One region of the Enterobacter cloacae complex sp. IR5418 genome, then DNA from elsewhere that is predicted to be linked to it. Evidence: predicted binding sites of a transcription regulator. Region 1 holds the regulator's gene; each other region holds the start of a gene.
What was found. Region 1 encodes CRP, which controls carbon source genes, mostly activating them, when cyclic AMP is high. Its sites were predicted from a motif close to ATGTGANNNNNNTCACAT; they were not measured.

Region 1 (4,211 bases):
TCAGCCCCGCCATCGTCCCGCCCGCCCGATGCAGAATGCGTACCCGCGTGGCGCCATAGCCGTTCTGGGTAACAAACAGCACGGTCATTAAGATCCAGTAGGGTTTCGGCAGGTGCAGGGCCACTCCCATCAGGCTGGCGATGCTCAGCATCACACTGATGCGCGCGGCGTTGCGCAGGGCGGAAGACTTCAGTGAAAGATAGCTTTTGAGGGCGGGCAGCAGCGGCAGCCGTTTTTGCTTATCGGCCATCAGGTCCCGGGCATAAAGCGGGCGCTGGGTGCGCAACACCCGGGCGATGCGGCTGAAATGCCAGGCGGCAAACTGCCCGACCGGGTTATCCGCGTGCTGACGCGCAATCTTTTCCAGCGCGCCGAGCTGTTTGTCCATGTTAAAGCGCGTCGGGTAGCGGTGATAGAGGATATCGTCAGCCAGCACCCGCAGGCGCGCCGCGACGGTCTGCGCGTTCCAGCGGATCACCGCTTCCGCATGGCTGCGCTCCACCAGCTTTTGCACCTCTTCCGGATTATGAAGGCTGACGGAGATATGCTCCTGCAAATCCAGCCCGACTTGGAAGGTACGCAGCAGCCGCTTGTATTCATGATTTTTGTTGGCGGCAAGCATGTGCAACTGCTGATAGCACTGGCTGATGAGATCCACCACTTTTTGCTGACGCGCCAGCAGCGGCGGCAGGGATTTTTCCGGGTCGGTATGTTGAGTGAGCAGGGTGTATTTTGCTTCGCAGTATTCAGCAAGCTGCACGTAGAGCAGGCTCAGGGATTCGCGCAGCGGCTGTTCCCGCCACAGCCAGAACCAGAACCAGTTAAACAGGCCGTACCATAATGTCCCCAGGGCGTAGATCAGTAGCGGCTCCCACACCGGCATATTGCCCGCAAGGCTTAAGGTGAAGATGGCGGCAATCAGCGACGCGGGAAGCAGGCGGGCGTGCAGCGAGCTGATTTCCGCGGTGACGCCGAGCGTCATCGCCAGCACGGTCAGGATCAGCGGCAGCGGGATATCACGAGCCAGCAAAAGCTGTACGGCAAGGCTACAGCCCGCAAACAGGCAGCCGCCGATAATCAGACGTTTAAAAAAGCGTTTATGCGGCGTATCCAGACCGGCAATGTTGCAGCAGGCGGGGACGAGGGAAAACAGCAGGCCTTGCTGAAGATGTCCGAGGATCAGGCCCACGGCCACGGGAAGACACAACACCAGCGTTTGTCGCAGTGCGTAGTTAACTTCCGGGTGATAGATCAGCCTGCGCCACATGGGGAGTAGAGACAAAAACGGCGTGCCACCCTGCGGCGGCACGCCGTTTGACCACAATTAACGGGTTCCGTAAACCACGATAGTTTTACCGTGGGCAGAGATCAGGTTCTGATCTTCCAGCATCTTCAGGATACGGCCCACTGTTTCACGGGAGCAGCCGACGATCTGACCGATTTCCTGGCGGGTAATTTTAATTTGCATGCCGTCAGGGTGGGTCATGGCGTCTGGCTGTTTCGCCAGGTTCAACAGCGTCTGCGCAATACGACCGGTCACGTCCAGGAAGGCGAGGTTACCCACCTTCTCAGAGGTCACTTGCAGACGGCGTGCCATCTGGGAAGAAAGACGCATCAGGATGTCAGGGTTGACCTGAATCAGCTGACGGAATTTCTTGTAAGAAATTTCAGCCACTTCACATGCTGTTTTTGCACGAACCCAGGCGCTACGTTCCTGGCCTTCTTCAAACAGGCCCAGTTCACCGATAAAATCGCCCTGGTTCAGATAAGAAAGGATCATCTCTTTCCCTTCTTCATCTTTGATCAGCACGGCCACCGAGCCTTTAACGATGTAATACAACGTTTCCGCCTTTTCACCCTGGTGAATCAGCGTGCTCTTTGATGGGTACTTATGAATGTGGCAATGAGACAAGAACCATTCGAGAGTCGGGTCTGTTTGCGGTTTGCCAAGCACCATGCGCTGTTATCCTCTGTTATAAGCTGTCACCAGAGTCATAAGATGCATCCGGACTCTGGGGTTGCAATCGAATTCTTACCCATACCTGGGAAGTCGGCTGTCGTAACGTTTCGCAGCCAGTAAAGTTTGATGTCCTCTGCATACATGTGTAACGTCAATGTATTACTGTAGCATCCAGAGTGTTTTAGCATAGCTTTCGCCGCGTGTCTCCTGGTGTCTCGCTTCAGCATGACGCAGGTCGCCTTCCGTTGCGAGAAATGTAACGTACACGTAATCTGTCATAAAAAATGCAACGTTGGAGTGAGTGAATATGCAAGCGCGTGTGAAATGGGTTGAAGGGTTAACGTTCCTGGGCGAGTCTGCTTCCGGGCACCAGGTTTTGATGGATGGCAACTCCGGTGATAAAGCGCCAAGCCCAATGGAAATGGTGCTGATGGCGGCAGGGGGATGCAGTGCGATCGACGTGGTGTCGATCCTGCAAAAAGGCCGTCATGACGTGACCGGTTGTGAAGTGAAGCTGACGTCGGAACGTCGCGAAGAGGCGCCACGCCTGTTTACCCATATCAATCTGCACTTTATCGTCACCGGCAAAGCGCTGAAGGACGCGGCGGTGTCACGCGCGGTAGATCTCTCTGCGGAGAAGTACTGCTCTGTGGCGTTGATGCTGGAAAAAGCGGTAAACATCACCCATTCGTATGAAGTGATCGAGGCGTAATCTTTTGGCGGGTGGCGCTTCGCTGACCCGCCCTACAACTGCACGCCCGTAGGCCCGGTAAGCGCAGCGCCATCCGGCAACAGGCGTCACGCGATCTGCTTTCCTTCCATCAGCCGCTGCACCAGCGGTGTCATAATCAGCTCCATCGCCAGCCCCATTTTTCCGCCCGGCACCACTAACGTATTCATGTGCGAAATAAACGAACCCTGTAGCATCGCCAGCAGCCAGGGGTAATCAATGCCTTCCAGGTTGCGGAAGTGGATCACCACAAAGCTCTCGTCCAGCGACGGGATGCTTTTTGCGGCGAACGGGTTGGAGGTGTCCACGGTGGGGACGCGCTGGAAGTTAATGTGGGTGCGGGAGAACTGTGGCGTCAGGAAGTTGATGTAGTCTTCCATGGAGCGCACAACCGAGTCCATGACCGCCTCGCGCGAATGGCCGCGCTCGCTCATGTCACGCGTCAGCTTCTGGATCCACTCAAGGTTAACGATCGGCACCACCCCCACCAGCAAATCCACATGGCGCGCCACGTCGTGCTGAGGCGTCACCACGCCGCCGTGCAATCCTTCGTAAAACAGCACGTCAGTCGGTTCCGGCAGCGGTTGCCAGGGCGTGAATGTGCCGGGAACCTGGTTCCAGGGCACGGCTTCATCGTAGGTGTGCAGATACTTGCGGGACTGCCCGGTGCCGCTCTGCCCGTATTCGCGGAAGGTTTGCTCCAGCAGGCCGAAGTCATTCGCCTCCGGGCCGAAGTAGCTGATGTGTTTACCCAGATCGCGCGCCTTGCGGATGGCCATATCCATCTCCGGGCGCGTGTAGCGGTGAAAGCTGTCGCCCTCTACCTCTGCCGCCCGTAAGTTAAGCTGGGCGAAGATCTTGCGGAAGGCGAGGCTGGTGGTAGTGGTACCCGCCCCACTCGAACCCGTAACGGCAATAACCGGATGTCTGGCAGACATAGCAACTCCCTGACTGGAAAAGTGTAAAGATCAGCCATGAAACGCGTTGCGGGGCATGATATTGACCGTCTCATGCAGTTCGGACCATACCAGCACCACGTCGCCGCTTTTAAGCTGGCGCTTAACATCGTTGACCTTTTGTTCAAGCGAACGTTCATGTTCACCATAATCGGTGCCTTCGCGCAAGACAAAGCTTTCAATCAGATTATCGAGCGTTTCGGGAGAGAGATCCTGCCAGGGAATAATCATTTTTTACCGTCCAGATAAGCCGTTAACCAGTCGGGAATACGCGTCTCAAGCCACATTTTTGGCCGACGCAGCGTGCCGCCAACAAAGCCGACGTGTCCGCCGAACTGGGTGAGCTGATACTCCACGTTGGCCGGCAGATGTTCGGGCGCGGGGATCGAGTGATGATCCATAAACGGGTCATCTTTGGCGTGGATAATCAGCGTAGGTTTCGTGATTTGATTCAGTAAAGGCATGGCGCTGCACTGACGGTAATAGTCAATCGCATCGGCAAAGCCGTGAATTTTCGAGGTGATCAAATCATCAAACTCGCGCAGGCGCTTCACGCGTTTGAGCT
Region 2 (4,211 bases), on a different contig from region 1:
TAAGCTGAAGCTGGCGGCGACGCCCTTCTTTCTTGATTTTCTGTGCCAGTTCAATGGCATCACGCAGATCCTGGTCAAGCGGGATCTTATCCAGCGCGTTTTTACCCAGTTCTACCATTTCTGCGCCAAGCTGTTTTAACTCTTCGGCGTCACGTTTAATTTCACTTTTACTGACCCAGATGATCTCATCATCTTCGTCTTCGATGTCATCACCGGGAACGTCGTCGAGCCAGTCTTCGGGCTGCTTAGTCATGTCAGGCTCCTTAAAAAAAGAGGCTAATGTTACCAGTTAAGACGCGCACTGAAAAACGGTTCTCTGTTAGACTTCACTTAACTCTCTCTTACAGTATGGCATTTGCGATGAAAGTAACCTCACAAGTTGAAGCGCAGCGTAAGATCCTGGAAGAAGCCGTCTCCACCGCGCTGACGCTCGCTTCAGGTAAATCAGATGGCGCCGAAGTGGCGGTCAGCAAAACCACCGGCATTAGCGTGAGTACCCGCTATGGCGAAGTGGAGAATGTAGAATTTAACAGCGATGGCGCGCTGGGGATCACGGTGTATCACCAGAATCGCAAAGGCAGCGCGTCGTCTACCGATCTCAGCCCGGATGCCATCGCCCGTACGGTGCAGGCGGCGCTGGATATCGCCCGTTACACCTCCCCGGATCCTTACGCTGGCGTGGCCGATAAAGAGCTGCTGGCGTTTGACGCGCCGGATCTCGATCTGTTCCACCCGGCGGAAGTGACGCCGGATGAAGCCATTGAGCTGGCCGCGCGTGCCGAGCAGGCCTCTTTACAGGCTGACAAACGCATCACCAATACCGAAGGCGGCAGCTTTAACAGCCACTACGGCATCAAAGTGTTCGGTAATTCCCACGGCATGTTGCAGGGGTACTGCTCAACCCGTCACTCGCTTTCCAGCTGCGTCATCGCCGAAGAGAACGGCGACATGGAGCGTGATTACGCGTATACCATTGGCCGCGCGCTGGGGGATTTGCAGTCTCCGGAGTGGGTGGGTAAGGAGTGCGCCGAACGCACGCTGTCACGCCTTTCGCCGCGTAAACTCTCCACGATGAAAGCCCCGGTCATTTTTGCCAATGAAGTGGCGACGGGCCTGTTTGGTCATCTGGTGGGGGCGATTGCGGGCGGTTCGGTGTACCGTAAATCGACCTTCCTGCTCGACTCGCTGGGCAAGCAGATCCTGCCGGAATGGCTGACCATCGAAGAACATCCGCACCTGCTGAAAGGGCTGGCCTCGACGCCGTTCGACAGCGAAGGCGTGCGCACGAAACGCCGTGATATCGTGAAAGATGGCGTGCTGACCCAGTGGCTGCTGACCAACTACTCTGCGCGCAAGCTGGGGCTGAAAAGCACCGGGCACGCGGGCGGGATCCACAACTGGCGCATTGCCGGACAGGGTCTCAACTTTGAGCAGATGCTGAAAGAGATGGGCACCGGCCTGGTGGTCACCGAGCTGATGGGGCAGGGCGTGAGCGGTATCACCGGCGATTACTCTCGCGGTGCGGCGGGCTTCTGGGTCGAAAACGGCGAAATTCAGTATCCGGTGAGCGAAATCACCATCGCCGGCAACCTCAAGGACATGTGGCGCAATATTGTTACGGTCGGTAACGATATTGAAACACGCAGCAATATTCAGTGTGGTTCTGTATTACTGCCGGAGATGAAAATCGCCGGGCAATAATACCCGTAAAAGCGTGATTAATAATAAAAAAGGAAGTGAGCAATGCGTAAACACCTGTTAGCGATCGTCGTGGCTTCAACGCTGGTTCTTGGTTCATCTGCGTTTGCTGCCGATCTCGAAGACAACATGGACATCCTCAGTCAAAACCTGAAGGTGGTGCAGAAAACCGACAATGCGGCGGAGATGAAAGACGCACTCACGAAGATGCGTGAAGCCGCGCTGGACGCGCAAAAAGCGACCCCACCGAAGCTGGAAAGCAAAGCGGCGGACAGCGCCGAAATGAAAGACTACCGTCACGGTTTTGACGTGCTGGTCGGCCAGATCGACGGTGCGCTGAAGCTGGCCAACGAAGGCAAAGTGAAGGAAGCCCAGGCGGCAGCCGATCAGTTTGTGACGACCCGCAACACGTATCACAAAAAGTATCGTTAATTGGGTGCCTGAGCTGTACGTCCTCTCCCCGTATGCGGAGGCGCATTATGCGCCCCCGCATCGTTGCTCCCTACTGGCCGGAGCGACAATCCATCCGCGCTGTCACTTCAAGCGAGCCGTTACGAAAACGGATCTCGCACAGTGTTTTCCTCGTCACCAGCGTTAAAATGATTATTGTCAAAGCAACAATCATCAAAACCCGGATAATTGGGGATTGGCGTTTCATGGATGCCTCCTTGCTTTTAAGCGGGCGAGGTAGCGAACTCCACGGTCCGACGTGTCGTTTCGAGCCCCCGCCCTGATTTTTTATCAGGCGGGGCTTTCCACTTTCCGTCCCATGCCTGAGACGGTCAGTCTCAAGCACCCGCCGCCACTCTAACGGATCCCCATAAGAAAACCTTATCCACGTCACATTTCTACGAGCCTGCTCGTAATCTTTTCCACTCTGCTTTCCTGTTTAGTGCCGCGTAATAGCGTGATATTCATCACGCAAATGTCGCAATTAATCCAGATTCACCGCATTTATGTGGCACAGATCACTGCCGCTGCTCGCCTTTCCACTTTGAAGTGGAAAACAACTCGCTACAAACATTTCCCCCCCGCCGTTAGTTTTATTCCAGAGCCATTAACGGGGTAAGACGAGTGATTAACGGAGCGGTAATGAACGACGTTGGGGAACAGGCGGTGCAAACAGAACAGCTCGCGAACACCATGCTTCAGCAGGTCTACGCCCTGCTGGCCCGGCACAACATCATCCCCAACGCGGTACAGGAGCAGATGCTGACCTCCCACGTTCGCGCAATGGCGCACCGGTCCGTGACCGGCGAGCCGCTGCCGGAGGTTGAAGCAGAACTGTTCGACGAAATTTCACCAGATTCAATGCAGCTTGCCCGTGAAGTGGTAGTGCAGTTTGGCAACCTTCCTGATGAAGAAGCCTGGCTGCTCTCCGTTCACTTCGAAGTCGCGAAAGACAACCTTTAAGGAGCAATACATGGAACAGATTACAGTCGTAATTGGCGATCGCCTGGGCAAAGGTCAGAAAGTGGCTGCCGGTGTGGAAAAGGCTGGCGGACGTGCGGTTGTCGTACCGGGTATGGCAGCGGATATGAAGCTCGGTGACGTGATGAAAGCAGAAAACGCCACCTTCGGCATCTCCTTCTGCGGCAGCGGCGGCGCGGGTGCCATCACCGCCCAAACCAAATATGGCTACAAGGCCAAATACGGCATGCGCTCCGTGGATGAGGGCGTGACCGCCATCAATGAAGGCTGCAACGTGCTGGGCTTCGGCTTTATGGATAAAGAAGAGTTGGGCGAGCGTCTGGTACAGGCGTGGCAGAAGAAGTACGGCGCATAAGCATGAAAGAACAGTTCACAACCACGGTGAGAGTGAAGGGGAAGGGCGACGCCAAAGCGCGCGCCTTTGCCGACGCCCTCAACCACGTTCAGGCCGCGGTGATGAAAGCCTCACCGCATATCTTACTGCGTATTGAGCCACAGGATGTGCAGGTTGTTCAGGCGCAAGAAGCGGTGCGAAAAGAAGCGTTTCTGTTCTTCTTTCTGCGCCGGGAAAGACGCACCTACAGCGTGGAGCTGGATGTGACCGTCAACGTGACCGCCATCAATCTTGACCAGGTGGATTTCGTCACGCAACGCTGATTATTCATAAAAGGGCAGACTGATGTTCTTAATTATATTAATAAAATCGCTCATCATTGGCGGCCTGGTTGGCGTCGGTGTTGGCGCCGGGGCTGCACGCATGTTTCATGCGCCTACCACTCAGGGTATGGGCGCGTTTCGTACGTTGGGGGAACTGAACTCCTGTGAAGGGGATCCGGCGTCCCACTTCTCCTTTGGGTTAGGTTTCTTCTTTAACGCCTGGGCCTCTTCCGTGGCCGCAGGTGCCTTCACACAGGACGTTGACCACCGCATCATCCCGAACTGGGGTGCAGCTGCACTGATGATCAAAAACCGTAACGTCGGCGAAACGCTGCATGACCCGCGCAAAATGGCGATTGCCTGCGGCATCATCGGCATGATTGTCGTGACCTTCCTTAACCTGACCGCCTCCTCCGTTCCGGCAG
Region 3 (4,211 bases), on a different contig from region 1:
AATAGACAGCCACCTGGGCATAGATGCCGTCAGGCAGCGCATCAACATCCGCGTTCGGTTCCAGTTCGATAAGCGCCTGCACCCCATCCGTACCCGGCGCCACCGTCAGCGACTGTAACACCCCCTGTGCCTGATAGGTTCCTCCCGGCACCACCGGCAGGATGCTGGTAAGCTTGCCGGAGAACACCCGGCCCGGCAGCGCGTTGAACACCACTTCCGCTTCGTCACCAGGCTTCAGACGCAGTAATGAGTTCTGGCGGAACTGAGCGATAATCTGGCGTTTCTGTTCGGGAATAAACACCATCACCGGACGCAGCGGCAGCGCCGCAGCGTAGGTTCCCGGGCGGATAAGGACCTGCGTGACGTAGCCGTTGCCTGGCGCGCGGACCACCGTCTGTTCCAGGTTATAGGTGGCCTCGGCCAGTTGCGCACGAAGCGAAGCAATTTGCGACTGCTCGCCGTTGACCATACTGTCTAACTGACTCTGGATCTGGGTCTGTTCAGCAACCGAGCCTTTTACCAGCGCATCCTGCGCCAGATAGTTCTGCCGTGCGTTATCGATATCGCTTTCAGAGAACGGATTGACCTTCGCCCGGCTGCCTTTGACGTAGCGCTGATAATCTTTATACAGCCGGTCGCGTTCAGCAGACACGCGGGTCGTGTTGGCCTGCGCCTCAGAGAGCTGGGCTTTAAGTACATCAATATTGTGCGTGGCGGTAACCAGATCGGCTTTCAGCCTGTCGACGCGCGCCTGATACTTACCCGGATCGAGTTTAAATAACACTTCGCCCTTTTTAATAAGCTGGTTATTTTTATGGGTCACTTCACTGACCACGCCAGTGACCTGCGGCGTAATGGGGATTGAAATAACCGCTTTTTGCGCCGTAAAGGTATAGGGATGGTTATAGTTCATTAACAGAATCAGCCCCGCCACAATAAATATTCCGCCTAATGACGCGGTGGCGAGCGTCCACTGATTTACCGGAATACGGAATATTTTAAAAATAGCCCAGGCGAAGGCCACATAGGTCAGAATAATCAACAGATCCATGATTATCGCTCCAGCGTGTTTTTATCGACCACGGGCTGCACGGCGGCGAGCTTTTGCTCAAGCTCGGTGACGCGTTTCGCAAGGGCATCAACGTCAGAGGGTCGGTCTGACGGCTGAATGTGGTTTTGCATACCCCAGCCGCGATCTTCCCGGTACAGCGTGGCCCAAATCCACAGGAAGGGCCAGATGGCATGGAGCGTAAACAGGCTGATCCAGCCAGCCGTATGGATAGCATCCGCATGGGGATGATTACGTTTTTTCGCCATATTATAGGGAATATCATGAATAGCGATGATCCCGTAGAACAGAACCAGGAACACGAAAATTAATATGCCCAGCGCGAAATAGTTGAGAAACATAGTCTCCTCGCTTACACAACGTCAACTCATTAATTGAATAAATTGATGCGCAACCTGATTAATTTATTTATTTTTAAACAAACAGGCTGCGGCTATTATTTCAGAGCCGGGAAGTATCGTTTCTTATAATAACTGCATGCAAGTTTATAAACGTGTCAAAATATAACCTGAATAAAAATATATTTACGCTTACGATATGAGCGTAATCCAGGTTTTCGCTTTTCGCCATACAACATTTTGGCGCATTTGGCTTAGCGATTAATGTTGCTTTTTTACAGGGTGCCGCACTGCGACACGCAGAAAATGACTGCGCTCGCAGCGGGAGGAATCGGAATAAAAATATTTTGTGAATCAAATCACAATCTGGAAACAAACAGCCAACTTAACATTGTGATAGAAATCACAAAACACCGCCCATTTTGGCGTAATTCTGAGCGATGTATTTTTTTTACACACTCATTATGTGATCGCGATCACTTCATTAATATCCTCACCCCCTACATTTACGTGATTCAGATCACACAAAATTCCGCTATCTGGACAGTTGAACGATTCAGTGCCAGATTTCACAGCATCAGAACAGGGCCCGGCTACCTCTGCCGCCGCACATTAACGATAAACCTCGGGCCGCAAGCCTAAGCGTAAACATAAGAAGGGGTGTTTTATGTCATCCGATTTCAAGATCAAAGTGCAAAGCTTTGGTCGTTTCCTCAGCAACATGGTGATGCCAAATATCGGCGCGTTTATCGCGTGGGGTATTATCACCGCATTATTTATTCCGACAGGGTGGTTGCCTAACGAAACGCTGGCGAAACTTGTTGGCCCAATGATTACATACCTGCTGCCGCTGCTTATCGGTTATACCGGTGGTCGTCTGGTGGGCGGTGACCGTGGTGGTGTCGTGGGTGCCATCACAACCATGGGGGTTATCGTCGGTGCGGATATGCCGATGTTCCTCGGTGCGATGATTGCCGGTCCTCTGGGCGGCTGGGCAATTAAGAAATTCGACGTCTGGGTTGATGGCAAGATCAAATCCGGCTTCGAAATGCTGGTGAATAACTTCTCCGCGGGCATCATCGGGATGATCCTCGCGATTCTGGCGTTCCTCGGCATTGGCCCGGCGGTTGAAGTGCTGTCCAAGCTGCTGGCGGCGGGCGTTAACTTCATGGTGGCACACGACATGCTGCCGCTGGCGTCTATCTTCGTTGAACCGGCGAAAATCCTGTTCCTCAACAACGCCATCAACCACGGTATCTTCTCACCGCTGGGTATTCAGCAGTCACACGATCTCGGCAAGTCCATCTTCTTCCTGATTGAAGCGAACCCGGGTCCCGGTATGGGCGTTCTGCTGGCCTATATGTTCTTCGGTCGCGGCAGCGCAAAACAGTCTGCTGGCGGTGCGGCGATCATTCACTTCCTGGGCGGTATTCACGAAATTTACTTCCCGTATGTGCTGATGAACCCACGTCTGATCCTGGCCGTTATTCTCGGCGGTATGACCGGCGTGTTCACCCTGAGCGTGCTGGGCGGTGGTCTGGTGTCTCCTGCTTCTCCAGGCTCTATCCTGGCGGTGCTGGCGATGACCCCGAAAGGCGCCTACTTCGCGAACATCGCGGCGATCTGTGCGGCCATGGCGGTCTCCTTCGTGGTCTCCGCTATCCTGCTGAAAACCAGCAAGGTGAAAGAAGACGACGATATCGAAGCGGCAACCCGTCGTATGCATGACATGAAAGCCGAATCCAAAGGCGCTACGCCGCTGGCGGCGGGTGATGTCTCTAACGACCTGAGCCACGTGCGTAAAATCATCGTGGCCTGTGATGCCGGTATGGGCTCCAGCGCCATGGGTGCGGGCGTGCTGCGTAAGAAAGTGCAGGATGCGAGTCTGACCAACATCTCCGTCACCAACAGCGCGATTAACAGCCTGCCACCGGACGTTGACCTGGTGATCACGCACCGCGATCTGACCGAACGCGCAATGCGTCAGGTGCCGCAGGCGCAGCACATTTCCCTGACCAACTTCCTCGACAGCGGCCTGTACTCCAGCCTGACTGAACGTCTGGTAGCGGCGCAGCGTCATGAAGATAACGAAGTGAAAGTGCGCACCAGCCTGCAAGACAGCTTCGACGAGAGCAACGCGCATCTGTTCAAACTGGGCGCAGAAAACATCTTCCTCGGCCGCACGGCGACCAATAAAGAAGAGGCCATTCGCTTCGCCGGTGAGCAGCTGGTGAAAGGCGGCTACGTTCAGCCAGAATACGTTGACGCGATGCTGGAACGCGAAAAACTGACCCCAACCTACCTGGGTGAATCCATCGCGGTTCCACACGGTACGGTGGAAGCGAAAGATCGCGTGCTGAAAACCGGCGTGGTGTTCTGTCAGTATCCTGACGGCGTACGCTTCGGTGAAGAAGAGGACGACATCGCCCGTCTGGTGATTGGTATCGCCGCTCGCAACAACGAGCATATCCAGGTGATTACCAGCCTGACCAACGCGCTGGACGACGAAACCGTCATCGAGCGCCTGGCCAACACCACCAGCGTGGAAGAAGTTCTGGCCCTGCTCAACAAATAGCAGCGCCTCTTCCCTCTCCCCTTTGGGGAGAGGGCTAGGGTGAGGGGAAAACGTTCCTCACCCCAGCCCTCTCGGGTAAAAACATTGATGAAGGTTAACACTATGAAAGCATTACATTTTGGCGCAGGTAATATCGGTCGTGGCTTTATCGGTAAACTGCTGGCAGACGCGGGCATTACCCTGACATTCGCCGATGTGAATCAGGTGGTTCTGGATGCCCTGAATGCCC

Region 2: ACOTX7_RS10610 (glycine dehydrogenase) is a predicted target of CRP. The motif match lies at 2,655-2,672, and genes of this name have one in related genera.
Region 3: ACOTX7_RS17590 (PTS mannitol transporter subunit IICBA) is a predicted target of CRP. The motif match lies at 1,872-1,889, and genes of this name have one in related genera.

What each region holds. Positions count from the first base shown of each region.
Region 1 covers NZ_JBMKHS010000006.1:167,791-172,001, forward strand. The annotation lists gene ACOTX7_RS07465 (YccS/YhfK family putative transporter) at 1-1,267, opposite strand, end outside; gene crp (cAMP-activated global transcriptional regulator CRP) at 1,325-1,957, opposite strand; gene ACOTX7_RS07475 (OsmC family protein) at 2,268-2,672, shown strand; gene ACOTX7_RS07480 (phosphoribulokinase) at 2,759-3,628, opposite strand; gene ACOTX7_RS07485 (YheU family protein) at 3,659-3,877, opposite strand; gene ACOTX7_RS07490 (hydrolase) at 3,874-4,211, opposite strand, start outside.
Region 2 covers NZ_JBMKHS010000010.1:107,841-112,051, forward strand. The annotation lists gene yjgA (ribosome biogenesis factor YjgA) at 1-253, opposite strand, end outside; gene pmbA (metalloprotease PmbA) at 349-1,701, shown strand; gene cybC (cytochrome b562) at 1,744-2,130, shown strand; gene ACOTX7_RS10605 (Hok/Gef family protein) at 2,201-2,356, opposite strand; gene ACOTX7_RS10610 (glycine dehydrogenase) at 2,773-3,111, shown strand; gene ACOTX7_RS10615 (SFCGS family glycine-rich protein) at 3,122-3,484, shown strand; gene ACOTX7_RS10620 (DUF4312 family protein) at 3,487-3,786, shown strand; gene ACOTX7_RS10625 (DUF4311 domain-containing protein) at 3,809-4,211, shown strand, end outside.
Region 3 covers NZ_JBMKHS010000025.1:37,192-41,402, forward strand. The annotation lists gene ACOTX7_RS17580 (HlyD family secretion protein) at 1-1,051, opposite strand, end outside; gene ACOTX7_RS17585 (DUF3302 domain-containing protein) at 1,054-1,410, opposite strand; gene ACOTX7_RS17590 (PTS mannitol transporter subunit IICBA) at 2,075-3,982, shown strand; gene mtlD (mannitol-1-phosphate 5-dehydrogenase) at 4,085-4,211, shown strand, end outside.